DNA from 2 places in the Kitasatospora sp. NPDC091276 genome. Region 1 is predicted to be linked to the other one. Evidence: riboswitches for the same ligand, from Rfam matches in the RefSeq annotation. Region 1 holds a riboswitch; the other holds the start of a gene.
What was found. A riboswitch is a leader RNA that binds a small molecule or an ion and turns the genes downstream of it on or off. The one in region 1 is predicted to bind thiamine pyrophosphate.
Positions count from the first base shown of each region.

Region 2: linked by a shared signal. The riboswitch ahead of thiO (glycine oxidase ThiO) and the one ahead of AB0O19_RS14140 (cytosine permease) in region 1 are both predicted to bind thiamine pyrophosphate.

Region 1 covers NZ_JBFBFU010000009.1:208,520-211,920, reverse strand. The annotation lists gene AB0O19_RS14145 (trypsin-like peptidase domain-containing protein) at 1-1,388, opposite strand, end outside; TPP riboswitch at 1,700-1,847, shown strand; gene AB0O19_RS14140 (cytosine permease) at 1,999-3,297, shown strand; gene AB0O19_RS14135 (glycerophosphodiester phosphodiesterase family protein) at 3,377-3,401, shown strand, end outside.
Region 2 covers NZ_JBFBFU010000006.1:36,796-40,196, forward strand. The annotation lists gene AB0O19_RS09365 (thiazole synthase) at 1-333, opposite strand, end outside; gene thiS (sulfur carrier protein ThiS) at 335-589, opposite strand; gene thiO (glycine oxidase ThiO) at 586-1,761, opposite strand; TPP riboswitch at 1,765-1,877, opposite strand; gene AB0O19_RS09380 (FAD-dependent oxidoreductase) at 1,962-3,170, shown strand; gene AB0O19_RS09385 (Rv2175c family DNA-binding protein) at 3,213-3,401, shown strand, end outside.

The DNA of each region.
Region 1 (3,401 bases):
TTGGACTGGATCGCCGAGTTGATGCCGATCACCGAGCCGCTGGAGTCGAGCAGCGGGCCGCCGGAGTTGCCGGGGTTGATCGAGGCGTCGGTCTGCAGGGCGTTCATGTAGGAGGACTGGCCGCCGGTCTCGTCGCCGGAGGCGACCGGGCGGTCCTTGGCGCTGACGATGCCGCTGGTGACGGTGGACTCCAGGCCGTACGGCGCACCGATCGCGACGGTGGCGTCACCGACGTTGACCTTGTCGGAGTCGGCCAGCGGAAGCGGGGCCAGCTTGCTCTTCGGCGGGTTGTCGATCTTGACCACGGCGACGTCGTAGCCCTCGGCGTGGCCCAGCACGGACGCGTTGTAGGACGTGCCGTCGGCGAACTTGACGGTCAGTTTGCCGCCGTTGAGGGTCGGCGCGACCACGTGGTTGTTGGTGAGGATGTGGCCCTCGGTGTCGAAGACGAAGCCGGTGCCGGTGCCGGACTCGCCGTTGCCCTGCGCCTTGATGGTGACGACGCTGGGCAGCGCCTTCTGCGCGATGCCGGCGATCGAGCCGGGGGCGGGCTCGTTCTTCTGGGTGTTGCTGGCCTGGACGGTGGTGCTGCGGTGGTCGTCGGCGCTGTTGGTGCTGTCGTTGCGGTCCGCGACGGTCACGCCGAGCGCACCGCCGGCCACGCCGGCGACCAGCGCGACGGCGGCGATCAGGGCGACCAGGCCGCCGCGCTTCTTGCGCGGGCCGCCGGGGCCGCCGGGGTAGTCGGCCGGGTAGCCGAGCGGTCCGGCCGGGCCACCCGGGTAGCCCGCGCCGCCGCCGGCGTCGTGGGAGGCACCCCAGCCGCCGAGCGGCTGGCCGGCGCCGAACGGGTGGTGGCCGGGCGCGGGGTGCGCGGCGGGCGCGCCGGGGGCGGCCGGGGTGCCGTACGGGTCGTGCGGGCCGGCGGCGGGGACGCCGTGGGCCGGGGTGGCGTACGGGTTGGCACCCGGCGGCAGGGCCGGGCTCTCGGCGACGGGTGCGACGGGTGCCGCCGGCGCGGCCGGGACCGGCGGGGCGGGCGGCAGGACCGGCGGCGGCGCGTCGATGTAGCCGGTGGCGGCGTCGACCGGGGCGGCCGGGGCCTGCGGGGGCGCCTCCGGCGCGGGGACCTTGGTGAAGGCCACGGTGGGCTGGTACCCGCCCTCGGCCGGACCGCCCTCGGCCGCAACGCCCTCCGTCGGCGCCGCCTCAGCCGGTGCGGCCTCGGCGGCCGGAGCGGCCCCGGGCTCGGGGACCCGGCCGAAGGCCAGTGTCGGCTGGTGCCCGCCCGAGGCGTGGCCGTCGGAAGCGGGAACAGCCGCCGCCTGGCCGCCCGAGGGCTGCTCCCCCTGCGGCCCGGTGGGCCCAACCTCGCGCTCGGTGCTCACGAACGACCTCCATAGCTGACAGAACCAAGGACCATAGTTTTTCGTACTGCCGATTCGTTTGCCGTAAGGACCCCTCTGAATAACTCATAAGAATCCTTAGCCGCCGCCGACAGCCGGGCCGCCGACCAGGCTGTCCTGCGCCGACGACCGACCGACAACCGACCGACGACCGAGCGACGAGCAAGTCGACGGCCGAACCGAAGACCAGGCCGGCGACCGGAGGCTCCCCACCTCCGCCGGGCGTCCCGCGATGCGGGCCGCACACCCCGTGGCCTTGGCGTTCACCCCCGGGCCGGTTAGCCTGTCGCTCACAACTGACACGCGGGAGCTTGGACCATCCAGGCTGAGAGTGCGCTGGTCGACCGTACGCCACGGGATCGTGGGCGGACCGTCGAGGGGGCGCAGACCGCCGGAACCTGTCCGGGTAATGCCGGCGTAGGGAGTATCGGCCATGTCGCCTGCTTCGCCATCCTCTTCTTCGGACGCGCCCGCGTCCAAGGGTTTCCCCGAACCGTCCCCGACCGCTCACGGCGGTGACAGCGGTCACGCGGGTCCCACCGGCACGGCGACCGCCGTCCTGGACCGCCCGGAGCGTGCCGAGGCGCCGCTCGTGCTGGACACCGAGCCGCCGCGCACGCTGCGCTTCCGGGACCACTTCGCGCTCTGGATGAACCTGGGCGTCAGCCTGATCGGCTTCTCCACCGCCGCGACCGTGCTCGGCGCCAAGGGCAGCGAGCTGTCGCTGGCCGCCGCGGTGACCGCGATCGTGGCCGGCACCGTGGTCGGCACCGCGATGCTCGGCGTGGCCGCGCTGATCGGGGCCCGTACCGGCGCGCCCGCGATGGCGAACCTGCGCGGGCTGTTCGGCACCCGGCTGTCGTACGTCCCGACGGTGCTGAACATCGTCCAGTGCGTCGGCTGGGGCGTGTTCGAGCTGCTGACGATCGCGGCGGGCGCGCAGACCGTCGCCCACACCGACGGCTACCGCTGGCTGTTCGTGCTCCTGGCGGGCGCGCTGACCACCGCGCTGACCATCTGGCCGCTGGGCTCGATCGCGGTGCTGCGCCGCTTCGTGGCCGGTGCGGTCGCCGTCGCGATGGTGTACTTCACCGTCCAGCTGGGCCGCCAGGGGGTGCCCGACCCGGGCGCCGGCAACTGGCACGGCTTCCTGGGCGCCACCGACGCGATGATCGCGGTGTCGATCTCCTTCGTCCCGCTGGCCGCCGACTACACCCGGCACTCGCGCACCGCACGCTCGGCGTTCTGGGGCAGCTTCTCCGGCTACACGATCGCCCAGGTCTGGTGCTACGTGCTCGGCCTGATGGCCCTGCTGCAGTCCGACGGCGACCCGAACAAGATCTTCGACTCCTTCCTCGGCGTCTGGGCCGGCTGGCTGTTCCTGCTGGTGCTGGTGCTGCGCGAGACGGACCAGTCCTTCGCCAACGTGTACTCGACCGCGATGTCGGTGCAGAACCTGCTGCCGAAGGTGGACCGCCGGGTGCTGACCGGCGGGATCGGCCTGCTGATCACCGTGCTGGCACTGCAGATCGACAAGTTCACCGACACCTACACCAACTTCCTCGGTCTGATCGGCTCGGTCTTCGTGCCGCTGCTGGCGGTGCTGGCGGTGGACTACTTCTTCGGCGCCGGCCGGTACGGCTGGAACCTCTCCGCCGACGCGCCCTCGCGCCGCCTGATGCTGCTGCCGTGGGTGCTGGGCTTCGCGGTCTACCAGTTCATCGCGCCGACCGCGGTGGCCGGCTGGTGGACGGACTTCTGGACCTCCGCGCAGGACGCCCTGCACTTCACCCCGCAGGAGTGGACGTCCGCCTCGCTGTTCGCCTTCCTGGTGCCCGCGCTGGTCACCTGGGCGCTCACCCCGCTGACCCGCAGGGCGGCGCTGAGCTGACCGACCGACACCGAAGACGGCCCCGCGGATTGGGGCCGTCTTCGCCTGCGCGTCACTTCCGCCGCCTATCGTGGGGCCCGTGACCAGCACAGACCCGTCCTCGA
Region 2 (3,401 bases), on a different contig from region 1:
GTCCGGCAGGAGGGTCCGCTCGTCGGCGATCACCTCCAGCTTCACCCAGTCGGTGCCGAGCGCCTCGCGGGCCAGCCGGGCGGTCAGCACGGCCTCCCCGGCGGTGAAGCAGCCCGCCGTGTTGGGCAGCACCCGGATGCCGTTGCGGGTCAGCACGTCCAGGACGGAGCCCTGGGTGCTGGCGTCGACCCGGCGCATCGCCACGGTGGTCAGCTCGGTGCCGGAGGCCAGCAGCGCCCGTTCCAGGATCTCCAGGCTGGGTGCGCCGCCGGTGCCCATGATCAGCCGGGAGCCGAAGGACTCCCCGGCGATGGTCAGCAGGTCGTCAGCCATGTCAGCCTCCCTGGACGGCGGTGAGGATCTCGATCCGGTCGCCCGCCGACAGTTCCGTGGCCGGCCACGAACTGCGCGGCACCACGGCCTCGTTGAGGGCGGCGGCGACGCCGCTGTGGGCGGCGCTGAGGGTGGCCACCACCTCCGCGAGGGTGGTCGTGGCGGACACCCGGCGGGGCTCGCCGTTGACGGTCAGCCCGATCTCGGCCGGTGTGGTCTGGGCCGGTGTGGTCTGGGGTGGTGCGATCTCGGTCATGCGGAGGCCTTCGTGGTGGAGCGGTCGGGGGAGAACCGGGTGGGTGTGAACGGCTGTGCAAGCTCGGGGAGTTCGCCGGTCGCCAGGTACTCGGCGAGCAGGTCGGCGGTCACCGGGGTGAGCAGCACGCCGTTGCGGTAGTGGCCGGTGGCGGCGACCAGCCCGGGCAGCGCGGTCGGGCCCAGCAGCGGGGCGTTGTCCGGCGAGCCGGGACGCAGCCCGGCCGAGGTCTCCAGCAGCGGGAGTTCGGTGATGCCCGGCACCAACTCGTGGGCGTCGCGCAGCAGTTCGTACACCCCGCCGGCGGTGACCGTGGTGTCGTAGCCCTGCTCCTCGGTGGTCGCGCCGATCACCAGCTCGCCGTTCTCCCGGGGCACCAGGTACAGGTGCTGTCCGCGCACCACCGCGCGGACGTTGCGGGACAGGAACGGCCGGTACGCCTCGGGGATCCGCAGCCGCAGGATCTGCCCCTTCACCGGGCGGACGGCCGGCAGCACGCCCTCCGGCAGCCCGGGCAGCCGGTGGCTGTGCGGGCCGGCCGCGAGCACCACCTGGTCGGCCCTCTGGGTCTCGCCGGTGCCGAGCCGGGCGCCGACCGCGCGGCCGTCCTCGACCAGCAGCCCGACGGCCTCGGCCCGGTGGAGCACGACCCCGGCGAGCTCGCAGGCCGCCACCAGGGCGGTCAGCAGCCGGCGGGGATCCACCTGGTGGTCGTCCGCGACGTGCAGGCCGCCGCGCACGCCGGGGGCGAGCATCGGCTCCAGCCTGCGGGCCTCCCGGCCGGTCAGCCAGGCCGAGTCCAGACCGAGCCGCTGGTGGAAGGCGTGCAACTCGCGCAGTTCCTCGCGGTCGTCGGAGTCCAGCGCGACGGCGATCGTGCCGCACCGGCGGTACCCGGTGTCCAGGCCGCCGCTCGCCTCGGTGAGCTCGGCGGCGAAGTCCCCGTACCGCTGGTTGGAGGCCATGCCGAGGCGCAGCAGCGGCTCCTCGCCGTACTGCAGCTCGGTGACCGGGGCGAGCATCCCGGCCGCGACCCCGGCCGCCCCGCCGCCGGGGGAGGGGTCGACCACGACGATGTTCCCCAGCCCGCGCCGCGCGGCGCGCCAGGCGACGGCGAGGCCGATGACGCCCCCGCCGATCACCAGCACGTCGGCGTGGGTTTCCTCGGGCAAGCGTGACAAGGCTGCTCTTCTCCCTTCGCCGGAATGACCCGGATCAGGTTCGGACGGTCGCGGGCCGTGCCAGCCCGCCTCTCAGCCCGGTACGCCGGGCTCCCGTGATGGTGCCCCCACCATAACGCCGGGGGCGGGCCCGGCCGAAGGCCCGTACGCGGGGTGGACGGGCCGGTGGCCCCGGCAGGGCGCTGAGTACAGTGACGGGCGTGGCAGAGCTGAACGGAACGGATCAGGTGGTCGTCGTCGGGGCCGGGCTGGCCGGGGCGCAGTGCGCCCTGAAGCTGCGGCAGGGCGGCTGGCGGGGGCGGATCACGCTGGTCGGGGAGGAGCCGCACGCGCCGTACGACCGGCCGCCGCTCTCCAAGGACGTGCTGCTCGGCAAGGCCGACGCCACCACCCTGGACATCGACTACCCGCACCTGGGCATCGAACTGCTCACCGGCCGCCGCGCCACCGGCCTCGCCCCCGGCGTGCTGCACACCGACGCTGGCGACCTCCCCTACGACGCCCTGGTGATCGCCACCGGCGCCACCCCGCGCGCCCTGCCCGGCGCCGAGCGCGCGCACCTGCTGCACACCCTGGACGACGCGCTGGCGCTGCGCGCCCTGCTGCGGCCCGGCCTGCGGCTGGTGCTGGTCGGCGCGGGCTGGATCGGCGCCGAGGTGTCCACCGCCGCCCGCGCGGCCGGCTGCGAGGTGACGGTGGTCGAGGCGGGCCCGGCGCCCGTCCCCGGCGCGCTGCCGGCCGAGGTCGGTTCGGCGATGGCCGCCTGGTACGCCGAGGCCGGTGTCGACCTGCGCTGCGGGGTCGGCGTGGCCGCCGTCGAGGAGGGCGCGGTGCTGCTGGCGGACGGCTCGCACCTGCCCGCCGACGAGGTCGTGGTCGGCGTCGGCGCCCGGCCCGCGACGGGCTGGCTGGCCGGTTCCGGCGTCGAGCTGGACGGCACCGGCGCCGTCCTGGTGGACGGGCGGCTGCGCACCGGCCTGCCCGGCGTCTTCGCGGCCGGGGACTGCGTCAGCTACCCGTCCGCCCGCTCCGGCGCCCGGCTGGCCGTCCAGCACTGGGACCACGCGTTGCAGTCCGGCGAGGCCGTGGCGGCCGCCGTCCTCGGCGCGGACGCGCCGCCGTACGACCCGGTGCCGTACTTCTGGTCGGAGCAGTTCGGGCGGATGGTCCAGTACGCCGGGCGGCACGCCGAGGGCGACGAACTGCTGTGGCGCGGCGGCCCGCAGGGCGCCTCCTGGACGGCGCTCTGGCTGCGCGACGGGGTGCCGAGCGCGCTGCTGGCCGTCGACCGGCCGCGCGACCTGACCCAGGGCCGCCGGCTGATCGAGCGCGGCACCGCGCTGGACCGGGCCCGCGCGGCGGACCCCTCGGTGCCGCTGAAGTCGGCGGTCGCGGGGTAGCGGCTGGTGCGCGGGGGGCTGTGGAGGTGGCAGTCTGGTGGCGTGAGTGAGATTGAAAGCAAGATCGAAGCCCTGGTTTCCGAGTGGATGTACCTGCCCGACATCTCGGAGCAGTGGGGGGTGCGCGTCACCGAGGTGCGCGACCTGGTCCGCAGCGGCGGGCTGATCGCCGTCCGGCGGGGCCCCAACAAGTCGCTGCAGGTCCCTGCGGCGTTCATCGACGGCCAGGGG